Regions from separate parts of the Cupriavidus sp. HMR-1 genome, predicted to be linked through region 2. Evidence: riboswitches for the same ligand, from Rfam matches in the RefSeq annotation. Region 2 holds a riboswitch; the other holds the start of a gene.

Region 1 (8,203 bases), on a different contig from region 2:
CGTTGGCACGCACGCCAGTTCCACCGTGCCACCCACACCTTCGTGCGCCATGATGTCCAGCGTGTCGCGCTGCAGCTTGCGCAGCATCTCGCGCACCTGGCGGCTGTAGAGCACCCCCGCCGCCGTCAGCGTGATGCGCTGATTGGCCCGGTGAAAAAGCTGCACGCCAAGCAGGCTTTCCAGCGAGGCGATCTGGCGCGATACCGCGCTCTCCGTGATGTACAGGTCCGCCGCCGCGCGCCGCAGATTCAGATGCAGCGCCGCCGCGTCGAAGGCACGCAGGTTGGACAGACTCGGAAGACGTTGGCGCATGAGGCGGGGACGGACTTGTTGACTAAAAGTCATCATCCTATACCGAAATCTCGCTTGAAACCGTCAGCTTGATGAGGAACGATTCGAACTCGCACCGCCGCGCCCCCTCTTAACGCGGCACCCCAGAACGAACAAAGACAAGCAGGACAGGGAGACAACATGAAGCGTTTGATCAGCGCCCTCGCAGCTGCCGGCCTCGCATTCGGCGCGGCTGTTCCCGGCATCGCCGCCGCCCAGGAATTCCCGGCCAAACCCGTACGCATCATCGTGCCGTATCCACCGGGCGGCACCACCGACATGGTGGCGCGCCTGATCGGCGACCAGCTCGCGATCCAGTGGAAGCAAACCGTCCTCGTCGACAACCGTCCGGGCGCGGGCGGCATCGTCGGCACCGGCACGGCGGCCAAGTCCCCGGCCGACGGGTACACGCTGCTGATGGGCTCGGTGGGCGAGTTCGGCATCAATCCGACGCTGTACAAGAAGCTGCCCTACGACGCCGGCGCCGACTTCGTGCCGGTGACGATGGTCGCCAAGGTGCCGAACGTGGTCGTGGTGTCACCGGCCTTCGCCGAGCGCGCCCATGTGCAGACGCTGGGCGAACTGATCGCCTATCTGAAGGCGCATCCGAAACACGTGAACATGGCATCGGCCGGCAATGGCACCTCCACGCACCTCGCGGGCGAACTGTTCCAGCGCATGACTGGCACGGAGATGAGCCACGTCGCCTACAAGGGCAGCAGCCCGGCCATCGCCGACCTGATGGGCGGCAGCGTCGACGTGATGTTCGACAACCTGCCGGCTTCGCTGCCGTTCATCCGTTCGGGCAAGCTCAAGGCGCTGGCGGTGACCACGCCGGCACGCTCGTCGGCGTTGCCCAATGTGCCAACCGTCGCCGCCGCCGGCCCGGTGCCAGGCTTCGACGCCAGCCCGTGGTTCGGTCTGCTCGCACCGCGTGGTACCTCTGCAGCCGTGGCGCAGAAGATTAGCCAGGACCTGACGCGCGTGCTCGGCGAGCCCGCCGTGCAGGCCAAGATGCGCGAACTCGGCGCCGAACCGGCACCGAGCACGCCCGATGCCTTCGCCGAGGTTCTGAAGAAGGATCGCCAGAAGTGGGGCGACATCGTCCGACTGTCCGGCGCCTCGGTGGACTGAAAACCACCTACGTTATTCCAACTGCCTTTCCGCGCGTCCCCGCGCGGCATCTCATCATGATTTCCAACGTCACCTCGCTCGTATCCCTTAGCCTCGGCACCGAAGCCGCCACGCGGCTCTCGCAACTGGTGGCCACACCCACGCTGCCGACCGGCAAGCTGGGTCACCCCACGCGCGCCGAGATCGCTCATGCGCTGAACCTGGTGCTGTTCGCCGGCATCCTGGATCGCGTGCCCACCGGCAAGGCCTACACGGAGGATGTAGCGGCCGCGGGCGGCAAGGTGCACTTCGACCACGGCGCGCTGCGCACCGTGCGCTGGCAGGAGAACGGCGCGTTGCCCGCAGGCGAGGCAGCCTTCACGCGTATCCTGCGCCCGCTCGGCTACCGCCTCAATGGCACGTATCCGCTCGACCGCATCGGCATGACGGGCCGCTCGTATGCCCACGCCGATGCGCCGGAGGAAATCGCGCAGTTCTTCCTCAGCGAATTCCATCCCGAGCGCTATAGCGAGGAATTCCAGCAAGCCGTGAGCCACGTCGTCGGCAACTCCGTCGATCCGCTCACGCCGCGCGCGCAGTCGCTACTGTGGGAACTGGAACGTGACGGCGCGCTGCCGCTGGCCGATGCCGGGGAGCTGATCGACCTGCTGGCCGGCTGCTTCGAGCGTCAGCACGCCACACCGCATCTGAACGACTACGAACGCCTGCTGGCCGAGTCGTCCGAGATGGCGTGGATCGCCACCGAAGGGAATGCATTCAACCACGCCACCGACCGCGTGGAGGACGTCTTCGCGGTATCGGACGAACAGAAGCGTGTGGGCCGCCCCATGAAGGAGAAGGTCGAGGTGTCGCAAAGCGGCCGCGTGAAGCAGACCGCGTTCCGCGCCGATCCGGTTCGCCGCGCGTTCGTTGGCGCCAGCGGTGACGAGGTGGTGCGCGAGGTACCGGGTTCGTTCTACGAGTTCATCACGCGCGATCGCTACGTCGACGAGGCACAGGCCATCACGCGCACGGACCTGGGCTTCGACGCCGGCAATGCGCAGGGCATCTTCAAGATGACCGCCGCGGCCTGCTGAAGCACGACGTCCGCAACCACGAGCGCGCCATGACCGCCTACCCCTTCGTTCCCGCGCTACGCGAGCCGCAAGGCTCGCCGATCCGCGAGCTGTTCAAGTATCTCTCCGACCCGGAGATGATCTCGTTCGCTGGCGGCTATCCGTCCGCCGCGTTGTTCGACGTGGAAGGCATCGGCGCGGCATCCGCGCAGGCATTGCGTGAACGTCCTGCCGAGTGCCTGCAGTACGGTGCGACGGAGGGCACGCCTGCGCTGCGCCAGGCGCTGGCGGCCCTGATGGCGGAGCGTGGCGCGGCCGTCGCCCTGGACGAACTGCTGGTCACCAGCGGCTCGCAGCAGGGCTTCGATTTTCTCGTGCGCGCGCTGGTGGAGCCGGGCAGCCTTGTGCTGGTGGAAGAACCCACCTACTCGGCCACGCTGCAGGCACTGCGGCTGGCCGGCGCTGACGTGCGCGGCGTGCCGTCTGACCATGACGGCATGAACGTCGACGCACTGGAGGCGATGCTCGCGGACGCGCCGGCACGTCCGCGCATGATCTACACGGTGCCGACCTTCGCCAATCCAACCGGCGCCACGCTGTCACCCGCGCGCCGGCTTCAATTGCTGGAACTGGTGGCACAGCACGGGATCGTGCTGGTCGAGGACGATCCTTACGGCGCGCTGTGCTTCGACGGTCCGCCGCCGCCGTCGCTGCTCGCGCTTTGCAATCAGGTACCCGGCGCGCGCCCGTGGCTCGTGCATCTCGCGAGCCTGTCGAAGACGCTGGCGCCAGGACTGCGGCTGGGCTGGATGGTGGCCGCGCCGGAGATCGTGCGCCGCGCGGTGATCGCCAAGCAGGTGTCGGACCTGTGCACGCCGCCATGGCTGCAACTGACCGCCGCGCACTACCTTCAGGCCGGAAACCTGCCCGCGCAGGTCGGGCGGGAAGTGGCGGTCTACCGCGACAAGCGCGATCGGCTGACGACGGCGTTGCGCCAGGCGTTCGGCACGCGCATCCGGTTTGCGGATCCCGCCGGTGGCATGTTCCTGTGGGTATCCGTGGATGGCATCGACGACGCGGCGGCGCTGCTGCCCCATGCCATCGCAGAGAAAGTGCTGTTCGTGCCGGGTGCCGGCTTTTATGCAGAGCGTCGCGCGCGCCCCGCGTTCCGGCTGTCGTTCGTGGGCGCCGATCCGGCGCAGATCGAGGAAGGCGTGGCGCGGCTTGCCCGGGCCGCGGCGCGTGCCGGGGTATCCGTCATCAATCCGGCCTGAGCCAGGCGCTCAGATATCGAGCGTGCCGACGAAGCCGAACTCGACCGGCGTCTTCGCATAGAACAGGCGGATGTCTTCGTGACGCAGGCGCTCCAGCAGCGCCTCCACCTCTTCGACCGTGGCAACCACAGTCACCTCTTCCGGCCGATCGGCAAGTTCAATGAAGTGCCAGGAGTGGAAGCGATGGTCGTGCCCGATTCCCTCCGCCGCCACCGTGTGCGTGGCGCCGCGAATCTGCATCTCCCGCATCACCTGCATCAGCCAGTGCGATAGCTGCTTGCCGTGATAGCGCCGACCTTCCTGGGTGTAGAAGGTGAGTTGATAGCCCTGCATGACATCTCCCTGCGGGTCCGGATTGGCCAGAAGCTGGAGCCCCCCACGTGGCAGTTTCATCGTATGCCAGGTGACTGCAATGGTCCAAGACCAGCCGCTGGGCCGCGAGCGCCCGACACCCCCTGGGAAACCCAGTGTTGAGAATGGCTCTCATTCTGAGTTAGGATGCCGCCATCGCCCCTTGCGGGGCTCATTGCCGGAGAAGTTCATGCAGAAGATTGCCGCTTTCCTCGTTGCCGGAGTGTTCTCGACCGCCGCTTTCGCCGGCGCCAACTGCGCCAAGCACCCGAAATCCGAATGGATGCCGGAAGCCGATGCCAAGGCCAAGATCCAGGAACAGGGCTACAACATCAAGAAGTTCAAGGTGGACGGCAATTGCTACGAGATCTACGGCACGACCAAGGATGGCAAGAAGGCCGAGATCTACTTCGACACCAAGACGCTTGAAATCGTCAAATCGGAAATCGGCAGCTAAGCATGTCGGCGCCCGCGGACCGGACGAACGCCCCCGACACGATTCGCGTCTGGGACGTGGTCGTGCGCTTCACGCACTGGAGCGTGGCGGCCATCGTCTGCTTTGACCTCGTCCAGGACTCCGGAGACAAGGTGCACCGGACCCTCGGCTACATCGCCGCGGGGCTGGTGCTGTTCCGGGTCTTGTGGGGCTTCATCGGCAGCCAGCCTGCGCGTTTCCGCACATGGCTGCCACGTCCGTCCGCCATGCTGGCTTATGGCAAGGCACTGGTCGCCGGCCGCGCGCCGCGGTATGTCAGCCATACGCCGCTGGGCGCCGTCGCCATGCTGGCCATGTGGGCGCTGATCCTGGCGCTGGCGGTCACCGGCTGGATCTCGCGTCTCGATGCGTTCTGGGGCGAGGATTTGCCAGTCGACATCCATCGCTGGCTGGCGAACGGGCTGCTGGCGCTGGTGATCCTGCATGTGGCCGCGGCCATCGTCATGAGCATCAAGGGCCGCGAGAACCTCGTCGCTGCCATGATCACGGGGCGCAAGCCAGGTGATCCGCACCGCTAGCGGATTTATATGGCATAGTTGCCATCGTTTTACCCCGCGTGTATCGGGAGAGTCTGTGCCAGCCGCCCGGCCGACACAGCGCCGAAGGAGCAACCGCCCCGGAAACTCTCAGGCAAAAGGACCGGTACCCGCCATTGAACTCTGAAGAACCCCGGCTTGCACGTCAGCCGGCGGTACCGAAGGAGCAAGCGGCACGCGTATTGTTCGTGTGCCGCGAATCTCTCAGGTCAAGGACAGAGGGGGCGTCCGCAACCGCGCATGGTGCGCGGCGGACTGCCATCCCACGACGTCCTGAAAGACCTTCGACATGAAATCCATTGCAGTGATCGGCGGCGGCATCACCGGCGCCACGACGGCCTACGCCCTGGCCAAACGCGGGTTCTCCGTCACCCTGTTCGAACGGCACCGCTATGCGGCCATGGAAACCTCGTTCGCCAACGGCGGACAGCTCTCCGCCTCCAACGCGGAAGTCTGGACGCACTGGTCCACGCTGGCCAAGGGCCTGAAGTGGATGCTGCGCAATGACGCGCCGCTGCTCGTCAATCCGCGTCCGACCTGGCACAAGCTGAGCTGGTTCGCCGAGTTCATCGCATCGATCCCGCATTACCGCCGCAACACGGTGGAGACCACGCGGCTTGCCATTGCCGCGCGCCAGCACCTGTTTGCGTGGGCGGAGGCGGAGGGCATCGACTTCGACCTCAAGCGGCGCGGCATCCTGCATATCTATCGGGACAAGGCGGGCTTCGATCACGCAGGGCAAGTCTCGAAGCTGCTCACCGAAGGCGGACTCGAACGGCGCGCAGTGACCCCGGACGAGATGCGAAGCATCGAGCCGACGCTGGCAGGCGAGTACTACGGCGGCTACTACACCGAAAGCGACTCTACCGGCGACATCCACAAGTTCACCACCGGTATCGCTGCGGCGGCGCGCAGACTGGGCGTGCAGATGCTCTACAACCAGGACGTGAGCGCCGTGTCGACCAGCGGCCGGCGAGTAACGATCGTCTCGGCTGACGATGGCCAGACGACATCACGCGAATTCGACGCCGTGGTCGTCTGCGCCGGCGTTGCCAGCCGCGAATTCGCGCGCCAACTCGGAGACCGCGTGAACATCTACCCGGTCAAGGGCTATTCGATCACGGTCAACCTCAACGACGCCGAAAGCCAGGCCTCGGCGCCCACGGTCAGCCTGCTCGACGACGAAACCAAGCTTGTCACCAGCCGTCTGGGCGTGGACCGATTCCGCATAGCCGGCACCGCAGAGTTCAATGGCGTCGACCGCGACATCCGCGCCGATCGCATCCGTCCGCTGATCGACTGGGTCCATGCTTGCTTCCCCGGCGTCAGCACCCGCAGCGTGGTGCCCTGGGCGGGGTTGCGACCGATGATGCCAAACATGATGCCGCGCGTCGGTCGGGGCCATGCCGCTAACGTGTTCTACAACACAGGGCATGGGCATCTGGGCTGGACGCTGTCCGCCGTGACGGCCGAGATGGTGGGGGATGTCGTGCGCCACGCCGCTACGGAGCAGCAAGGGCGCGTGGGCGTTGGCGGATTGGTGGTGGGCAACGGCTGAGGGAAGCCTTTCTTTCCGGGCGTAGAAACGAAAAAAGCCCCGCTTGCGCGGGGCTTTTCGAATCTGGTGCCCAGAAGAGGACTCGGTCACCCATGCGCGACCCCGGGTTGCGCTTGCAAGCGCAACCTTTTCTCGTCCTCGCGAAAGGCCCTCAAGGGCCTTTCTTTCCGGGCGGAGAAACGAAAAAAGCCCCGCTTGCGCGGGGCTTTTCTGAATTTGGTGCCCAGAAGAGGACTCGAACCTCCACAGTGTTGCCACCGCTAGGACCTGAACCTAGTGCGTCTACCAATTCCGCCATCTGGGCTTCGTTTCGCTGCATTGCTGCTGCGATGCGAAGAAAGAGATTATGCTGAGCAAGACCATCTCTGTCAACACAAAATTCATCGATTCTTCAAAAAACTCTCCATACCGTCATGCCCGGTGTAGCTGGAAGTCGACTTTGGCCGGTCGCCCCTCGAGCGCCAGCATTGCGGTGGCCGGCGTCGTGCGGGCAACGACTTTCCCTGCCCGCATCACCACCAGCCGGGTCGCGCGCAGGCGGAGCGCCTCCACCGGGTCCCGCGCCTGCAGCAGCACCAGATCGGCGCGGCAGCCCGGCGAAATCCCATAGCCTTCGAGACCCAGGATACGTGCCGGCGTTTCTGTCACAGCGGTGAAACACGCGCGCATGGCGTCCAGCCCCGTCATCTGCGCGACATGCAGACCCATGTGGGCCACCTCGAGCATGTCGCCCGAGCCAAGGCTGTACCAGGGGTCCATCACACAGTCGTGACCGAAGGCCACAGGAATGCCGGCGGCAAGCATCTCGGGCACGCGCGTCATGCCGCGCCGCTTGGGATAGGTATCGTGCCGCCCCTGCAGCGTGATGTTGATCAGCGGATTGGCGATGGCCGATACGCCGGCCTCTCGCATCAGCGGCAGCAGCTTGGAGACGTAGTAGTTGTCCATCGAATGCATCGACGTCAGATGCGAACCCGTGACGCGTCCCTGCAAACCCAGCCGTACCGATTCGCTCGCCAGCGTCTCGATATGGCGCGACATCGGGTCGTCGCTTTCGTCGCAATGCATGTCCACGCGCAACCCGCGCTCGGCGGCTTCCTCGCAGAGCATCTTCACCGACGCCGCGCCGTCGGCCATCGTGCGCTCGAAATGCGGAATGCCGCCCACCACATCGACGCCAAGGTCCAGCGCACGGCGAAGGTTGTTGAGCGCATCCGGTGCGCGCAACAGACCGTCCTGCGGAAATGCCACGAGTTGCAGATCCAGGTAGGGCCTGACGCGCTCGCGCACGTGCAGCAACGCCTCCGTGGCCAGCAGGCGCGGATCGCACACATCCACGTGGGAACGGATCGCCAGCAGCCCTTTGGAGACGGCCCAGTCGCAATACGCCAGCGCGCGCTCGACGATGGCATCCTGCGTAAGCAGCGGCTTCAGTTCCCCCCACAGCGCGATGCCCTCGAGCAGCGTGC
Region 2 (8,203 bases):
CAGCGCGCGCAGGCGGCCGAGCGCGGCCTCCTCGGTCAGCGGTGCGGTGAATTCGCCCAGCGACATGCCGTCACGGCGGCGGATCGCGGCGGGCACCACGGCGTCGATCAGCGCGGCGCGGCTCTCGAAACCGAGCACCTTGAGCATGTGTTGCTGTTCGGCGGAATCGGGGCCGATATGACGGGCGGCGAAGGCGTCGCGCGCCTCCAGTTCGGCCAGCGTGGGCCGGGCACCTTGGGCGGCAGCGTTCATGGGGAGCGGGGCGTTCATGGCAAGGAATCTCGTGGGGGCGCGGCGGCAGGTGGTCAGCCTGGCCGCCGCGTTTGCGGCATCGAATCAGTCAGGGTGTCGGGGCTCAGGCGCCGACGCTGGCCTTGTAGGCGTCGGCACTCATCAGGCCGTTCACGTCGTCGCTGTTGGCCGGCTTCAGCTTGAACAGCCAGGCGTCGAACGCATTGGCGTTGACCGATTCCGGCGAGGCCGAGGCGGCTTCGTTCACGGCGATCACTTCGCCAGCCACCGGGGCGTAGATGTCGGAGGCGGCCTTTACCGATTCCACCACGGCAAGCGCGTCACCGGCGCCGACCGACTTGCCCACTTCGGGCAGTTCCAGGAAGACGATGTCGCCGAGCGCGTCCTGCGCGTGATCGGTGATGCCGATCGTCAGCGTGCCGTCGGACTCGACGCGCACCCATTCGTGCGACTCGGTGTACTTCAGGTCAGCGGGGAAATTCATTGAGGTTCTCCGGAATGCAGTGTGTTTCTTGTTTCAGGCATCCCCCCTGGCTGGCCCGCCGGGGGGATGTAAGGGCGACCGTTGGTGTGAAGCCGGGCGATGCCTCAGCTCACGAGTGCCTTGCCATTGCGCACAAACGGCAGTTTAACCACAGTCGCGGTCAGTTTGCGGTCGCGAATCTCCACCTGCACCTCGGTGCCGGGGGCAATGTCGCGGGGAAGGCGGGCAAAGGCGATCGATTGCGCCAGCGACGGGCTGAACGTGCCGCTGGTGATTTCGCCGTCGCCGGCCGGGGTGATGACTTTCTGGTGCGCGCGCAGCACGCCACCCTTGTCTCGCAGGATCAGGCCGGCGAAGGTCTTTTGCTGGCCACTGGCCAGCAGCGCCGACTTGCCGATGAAGTTGCGCTCGCTTTGCAGGTCGACGGTCCACGACAGTCCCGCATCGAGCGGCGAGGTGTGGATATCCATGTCCTGGCCGTACAGGTTCATGCCGGCTTCCAGCCGCAGCGTGTCGCGCGCGCCGAGTCCGGCGGGACGCACGCCCGAGGCGGACAGCTTTTCCCAGATGCCCGCGACGTTCTCTGCCGGCACAACGAGTTCGAAGCCATCTTCACCGGTGTAGCCGGTACGGGCCACCATCAGTTCACCCATCTCGGCGTCGTGCACCACCACCGCGTTGAAAGGCTTGAGCGCGTCGGCGGGCTGGGTCGACGGGAATGCGTCGTACACCTTCTGGCGTGCGTTCGGACCCTGCACTGCAACAATGGCCAGCTTGCTCACGCCGGCCGGGGCCAGGTCGCCACGGCGCGGGGTGATCGTCACGCCGCTGCCGGTGGCCGTGTTGCGGGACTGGATCCATTCGATGTCGCCGATGGCCGTGCTGGCGTTGACCACCAGGCGGAACCGGTCCTCGGCAAAGAAGTAGACGATCAGGTCGTCGATGACGCCGCCTTTCTCGTCGAGCATGCACGAATAGAGCGCCTTGCCCGGCGTTTGCAGCTTGTCGATGTTGTTGGCCAGCAGGCCGCGCAGGAAGGCGCGCGTGTGGGTGCCGCTCAGGTCCACCACGCACATGTGGGAGACGTCGAACATGCCGGCGTCGGCGCGTACCGCGTTGTGTTCCTCGATCTGGGAGCCGTAGTTGACGGGCATGTCCCAACCGCCGAAGTCGACCATGCGGGCGCCGAGGGCGCGGTGGATGGCGTTGAGGGGCGTGGCCTGGAGCGTCATGGATGTCCTTGGGGGCGCTCGGTTCGAAAACCGTGGTTCGAAAACGAAAAAAGGGTCATCCGCCGCAGCGTCCGGTCGCGCCAATGCGCTACCAGTCCGCTGCCGCGGATGACCCCTCTGTCCTCGATACCTGAGAGATTACGAAGCGTGGTGCTTCGTGCGCCCCTTCGGTGGACATGCTCACCATTGCCTTGCAATAGCGGATGTCGCTCTCCAGAGTGCGGCATGCATTGTGTGCATGTTGCATGCCGATCCAGCCAGTCCATGGTGCCTGAGAGTTTTCGGGTGATACCCCTTCGGCGGCGCAATCGCTGCGCGCTCTCCCGGCCGGATGCGCGTGAATGTACGGGACCGGTCTGCCTTTGTCAAACCTCGTGCGGCAGGCCCGGTCCCGTGCGTGGTCGCCCGTTGCGGGCGGCCCTCGCCAACCTGTCAGTGGCCGTCATCGCGCCCGGTAACAGGCCCTTGATGAGCGGCCCTGGGACAACCCTTAGTGACCCTTGGTCGTGACGTTACCGATCACGCCACCCACGGCGGCGCCGCCGAGCGTGCCCAGCGGGCTGCCTTCGGTCAGTACGGCGCCACCCACGGCACCGACGCCCGCGCCGATCGCCGTGTTGCGCTGCTTCGGCGTCATGTCGGCGCAGCCGCCAAAGGCAGCAAGCGTGACACCAATCAGTGTGAGCTTCGAAATCGTGCGGAACGTAGTCATATGGCCTCCAGTGCTTTGTTGTCGACATGCGGTACTGCCACGCGCGCCAGCCATACCGGCACGCTGTGAAAAGTGAGAGGCCGATGCCGTGCCCGGGTGCCCGCGGCTTACGATTGTTACGGGCTCGAAACGCTTGCCGTAGGACGGTCTCCGACACACGTGCAGGGTGCGACCAGACACGAGGCGCGTGACACGAGGCACGTGTTAACATCGCCAGCTTTGGCGCACCGGCTCCGGTGTGCTTCATCCGCGCCTTTTCGGCCGATCCTGGCCAATCCTCATCAAAGATCACATGTCCCACGGGCTCAATTCCGCGCAATCCGAAGCCGTTCGCTATCTCGACGGGCCATGCCTCGTCCTGGCGGGTGCCGGATCGGGCAAGACGCGCGTGATCACGCAGAAGATCGCGCACCTGATCGAGGACAAGGGGTTCGAGCCGCGCCACATCGCCGCCGTCACGTTCACCAACAAGGCGGCCAAGGAGATGCAGGAGCGCATCGGCAAGCTGATGGAGGGCAAGACCACGCGCGAGGGCAAGCGGATTCCGCTCAAACAGCTCACGGTCTGCACGTTCCATTCGCTCGGCGTGCAGATCCTGCGCATGGAAGCCGAGCACCTTGGCCTGAAGCCGCAGTTCTCCATCATGGATTCCGATGACTGCTTCGGTCTGGTGCAGGAGCAGCTTGGCACCACGGACAAGAAGCTGATCCGCAGCGTGCAGAGCACGATCTCGCTGTGGAAAAACGGCATGATCGATCCGGAGACGGCACTTGCGCAGGCGAGCGATGCCGACGAGCACCAGGCCGCGATGGTGTATCGCAATTACGTGGCCACGCTGCACGCTTACCAGGCGGTGGACTTCGACGACCTGATCCGCCTGCCCGCCGAACTGTTCGCGCGCGACGAAGCCGTGCAACTGAAGTGGCAGAACCGCCTGCGTTACTTCCTCGTCGACGAGTACCAGGACACCAACGCGTGCCAGTACCAGTTGCTCAAGCTGCTGGCCGGTGGGTCGCATCTGCGCGCGCCGGCATTCACCGCAGTGGGTGATGACGATCAGGCGATCTATGGCTGGCGTGGCGCCACGCTCGACAACCTGCGCCTGCTGCAGTCCGATTTCCCGAGTCTGAAGGTGGTCAAGCTCGAACAGAACTACCGTTCGACCGTGCGGATTCTGGAAGCCGCCAACGCGGTGATCGCCAACAACCCGAAGCTGTTCGACAAGAAGCTGTGGTCGGAACACGGCATGGGCGATCCGATCGCGATCCACCCGATGAACGACGAGGAGCACGAGGCAGAGTCAGTGGTATTCCGGCTGTCCGCGCACAAGTTCGAGCGGCGCGCGCAGTTCCGTGACTACGCAATCCTCTATCGCGGCAATCACCAGGCCCGGCTGTTCGAACAGATCCTGCGCCGCGAGCGCATTCCGTATGTGCTCTCCGGCGGCCAGAGCTTCTTCGACAAGGCCGAAATCAAGGACATCTGCGCCTACCTGCGCCTGATCGCCAACCCCGACGACGATCCCGCATTCATCCGCGCGATCACCACGCCGCGTCGTGGCGTAGGCAACACCACGCTCGAAGTGCTCGGCACGTTCGCGGGCCAGGCCAAGGTATCGCTGTTCGAGGCGGCCATGATGGGTGGCATCGAGGCGAAGCTGCAGCCGCGCCAGCTTGAGCCGCTGCGCACGTTCAGCGAGTCGATGGTGCGGCTGGCCGATCGTGCGAAGACGGACCCGGCCACGGTGGTGCTCGACGATCTCATGGAAGGTATCCACTACGAGGCCTACCTCTACGACACCTTCGATGAACGGCAGGCGCAATCACGCTGGACCAACACGCTCGAATTCCTCGACTGGCTCAAACGCAAGGGCACGCGTCCCGAGCCGGAAGGCGAGGGCGCGGCCACCGGATTCGACACCGCCGATGGTTTCGGCGACGAAGGCAAGAACCTGCTCGAACTTACGCAGACCGTGGCGCTGATGAGCATGCTGGAAGGCCGCGAGGAAGATCCCGATGCGGTGCGACTGTCGACGCTGCACGCGTCGAAGGGGCTCGAGTACCCGCACGTGTTCCTGGTCGGCGTGGAAGAGGGCATCCTGCCTCACTCGCGCGAGGACGAGGAAATGGGCGACGAGAAGATCGAGGAGGAGCGCCGCCTGATGTATGTGGGCATCACGCGCGCGCAGCGCAGTCTGCAGATCAGCTGGTGCAAGAAGCGCAAGCGCGCCCGCGATACGTATGCGTGCGAGCCGTCGCGTTTCATCGCCGAGATGAAGCTGGAGGACGACCCCGCCCCGAAGGACGAGACCCCGGCCATGAGCCCGAAGGATCGTCTGGCCGGGCTCAAGGCGCTGCTCGGCAAGCCTGCGGCGGGGTGATTGATACAAGCCGGACAAGCTTCGGGATGACCGGCTCTCTACGATTGGCGTGCGCGCTTTCGTCTCGGCGTCTGTCGCGACACATCGCGCCTACCCTTCGGTTTGCGGTGTGTGCTGGGCGCATGCGAGCCCGGCTTCTTCCCTGTTGAGCGCTCCCGGATGCGGCAGCACCGGGGGCGTTTTTTTCCGCCTCTCGTCGCTTGTGGCGTTTTAAGCACGTATCAAGTTTGATACAAAACCGGCATCGCTTGTAATGGGCAAGCTGGTACATTGGGTGCTCCATCCGGCCGCGGTTCCGCGGCCGTTCCCATCTGCAAGCTCGCCCATGGACCTGTCCCCCGCCCTGCCAATCCGCCTGCTGATCGTCGACGACGACCCACAAATCCGGGCCATGCTGGCCGAATACCTCGCCACATTCGGCATGGAGGCCGATGGTGCCGAAGGCGGCACTGCCATGCGTGCGGCGATGTCGAAGCAGGAATACGACCTCGTCATCCTGGACCTCTCGCTGCCCGGCGAGAACGGCCTGACGTTGTGCCGCGAAATCCGGGAGTCCAGCAACCTGCCTGTGATCATGCTGACCGCGCGGGCGGAACTGGCCGATCGCGTGGTGGGACTCGAGGTGGGCGCGGACGACTACGTGACCAAGCCGTTCGAGATGCGCGAGCTGGTGGCGCGCATCCATACCGTGCTGCGTCGCAGCCGTGCCGACGTGCGACGTCCGGCACCGGCCGCGCCCGGGCATGAAGTCCGGTTCGCGGCATGGCGACTGAACACCACGCTGCGCCAGCTGGTGGATGCCGAGGACACGGTGGTGCCGCTTTCCAACGCGGAATTCCGGCTGCTGCTGACATTCATCGAGCATCCCAATCGCGTGCTCGATCGCGAGATGCTGATCAACACCGCGCGTGGGCGCGATCTGGACGTGTTCGATCGCAGCATCGACCTGTTGGTGTCCCGTCTGCGCCAGAAGCTGCGTGACGATCCGCGCGACTCGGCACTGATCCGCACCGTGCGCGGCGAAGGGTACGTCTTCACGGGCACCGTGGAGCACTGACGGCATGGCAGCGCAGATGCCGCCATCGGCGGACGATCCACCAATGGTGCGGCCAGAATTGCGTTCCAGCACATTGGAGACGCCCCGAAGGCGCTTCGATTCGATGTTCGTGCGGCTGTTCTTCGTGATGGCCGCGATCATGCTTGCCGTTCACGTGCTGGGCGTGACCGTGATCGAGGGGTTCTTCCCGCGCCCGGGTTCGGAGCGCTACATGGAACGGATGCGCCGCGCCGCCTCGGAAGCCGAGGCGGCCGGCCACCCATTGCCGGCACCACTGCCAGGCGCGTTGGCGTCGCTCAGCCATCCGCACGGACCGCCACCGCCGCCCAACGCCAATGACGACGATGACGACGGCGACAACGACGGGCCCCCGCTGCATCCCGACGCATTCCGCATGCAGAAAGGTGGCGTGCTCATGCCACCCGGACCCCCTGGGCCGCCTGGGCCACCGTCCGGTTTCCATATCCGAGGTATCTGGCCGCCGCACCTGGGCATGTTGTTCCAGCTCGTGGCCATCCTGATTGCATCGTGGGTTGGCGCGCGTCTGCTGGCGCGGCCCGTGCAGCAACTGGCCAGTGGTGCGAACCGGCTGGCGCAGGACGTCCACGCGCCACCGCTGGAGGAGGAGACGGGCCCAGCCGAAGCGCGTGACGCTACCCGGGCACTGAACCTGATGCAGCAGCGCATCCGCACCCAGCTGGCGCAGCAATCGCGCTTCCTGGCGGCGGTGTCGCACGACCTGCGCACGCCGCTGACGCGCATGAGCCTGCGCATCGAGCGCATCGAGGACAACAACGTGCGTTACCGTCTGCGCCAGGATCTGGCCGAGATGAACGGACTGATTGACGCCACGCTGTACTACCTGCGCGAGCGAGACGATGCCGCCGGCCCGCGCCAGCGCGTGGACGTGCTGGCACTGCTGCAGGCCATCGTCGACGATGCCCAGGAAATGGGTCAGGACGTGCGGCTTTCCGGCACCGCCGTGCCGCTGCTGGCGTACCCGGCCGAACTGCGCCGCGCGGTGGTCAATCTGGTGGAGAACGCGCACCGGTACGGCGGCGCCGCCCATATCGTGCTGACCGACAGCGCCGAGCGCGTGATCATCGACGTGTCCGATAACGGCCCGGGTATTCCGCCCGCGGAACTCCAGCGCGTGCTGGAGCCGTTCTATCGCGTGGAGTCGTCGCGCAGCCGTGCTACAGGTGGCGTGGGAATGGGATTGGCGATCGCCGCCGACATCGTGGCGCGGCACGGCGGGGAACTGACGCTGACCAACCGCACCGAGGGCGGCCTGCGCGTGCGCATCGTGCTGCCGCGCGCCTGACGGGGCGTCGGCGCGTCGATTGCTCAGGCGCGTTGGGGCACACCGCTCTTGTTGATCGGTGCCAGTTGCACGTACTGCGAACCACGTAGTCCGCGCGTGAAGTCGAGCGTGAAATCGCCAACGTCGACGCGCGTCTGCAGCGCGCGACGCAGCTCTACCGGTCCGGGCGCCTTGATGCCGCTGGCCGCGCGCACCAGCCACGCGGCGCCAATGTAGCCGGCCAGCGTGGCGGGCGAGGGCGGCTCGTCGAGATACTGCTTCATGCGCGCGACATGCTCTTTCACCACACGCAGCGTCGACTCCTGCGGCCCCGGCGCGATCTGCGTCACCACCATCCCGCCCGCATAGCCTGTACCGAGGATTTCACGCGCCGACACCGGGCTGACAGCCGACAACCCCACCAGGAATCCGTACCAGTTCTGCGCAGCCAGCGCGCGACCCAGGCTACCGTAGGCGAGCGTGTCGCCGCCGACGATCACCGCACCCGGACGGCCCCCCGCAATGCGGCGCGCGCTCTCGTCGAAGTTGCCCGTGAGCGGCACCGTCTGTACCGACATGGCTTTCTCCAGCCGCGACAGCCAGGGCGTGCCTGCAGCGAGCGTGCCCGCCGCGAAATCGGGAGAGACCGCCAGCGTTACCGCGGTCAGTCCGAAGCCGCGTAGCTGACGTACCGCTGCGTCCAGTTCGGATTGATAGTCGGCGCGGGTGAACCAGACGTTCTCGGCATTCAGTGAGAGACCCGACAGCGGTGCCACGATCTGC

Evidence for each region. A riboswitch is a leader RNA that binds a small molecule or an ion and turns the genes downstream of it on or off. The one in region 2 is predicted to bind glycine.
Region 1: another riboswitch for glycine. It lies ahead of D769_RS26700 (D-amino acid dehydrogenase); the one in region 2 lies ahead of gcvT (glycine cleavage system aminomethyltransferase GcvT).

Annotation. Positions count from the first base shown of each region.
Region 1 is NZ_ANKP01000250.1:1,903-10,105, reverse strand. Features, by position in the region: gene D769_RS26735 (LysR substrate-binding domain-containing protein) at 1-312, opposite strand, end outside; gene D769_RS26730 (tripartite tricarboxylate transporter substrate binding protein) at 472-1,464, shown strand; gene D769_RS26725 (DUF1338 domain-containing protein) at 1,521-2,540, shown strand; gene D769_RS26720 (PLP-dependent aminotransferase family protein) at 2,570-3,793, shown strand; gene D769_RS26715 (DUF190 domain-containing protein) at 3,803-4,126, opposite strand; gene D769_RS26710 (PepSY domain-containing protein) at 4,335-4,601, shown strand; gene D769_RS26705 (cytochrome b/b6 domain-containing protein) at 4,604-5,158, shown strand; glycine riboswitch at 5,193-5,292, shown strand; gene D769_RS26700 (D-amino acid dehydrogenase) at 5,466-6,734, shown strand; tRNA gene D769_RS26695 (tRNA-Leu) at 6,952-7,038, opposite strand; gene D769_RS26690 (amidohydrolase family protein) at 7,146-8,203, opposite strand, start outside.
Region 2 is NZ_ANKP01000131.1:11,542-19,744, forward strand. Features, by position in the region: gene gcvP (aminomethyl-transferring glycine dehydrogenase) at 1-270, opposite strand, end outside; gene gcvH (glycine cleavage system protein GcvH) at 356-736, opposite strand; gene gcvT (glycine cleavage system aminomethyltransferase GcvT) at 841-1,968, opposite strand; glycine riboswitch at 2,076-2,195, opposite strand; glycine riboswitch at 2,217-2,304, opposite strand; gene D769_RS17155 (glycine zipper 2TM domain-containing protein) at 2,459-2,680, opposite strand; gene D769_RS17160 (UvrD-helicase domain-containing protein) at 2,973-5,060, shown strand; gene D769_RS17165 (response regulator) at 5,386-6,117, shown strand; gene D769_RS17170 (ATP-binding protein) at 6,122-7,441, shown strand; gene D769_RS17175 (ABC transporter substrate-binding protein) at 7,465-8,203, opposite strand, start outside.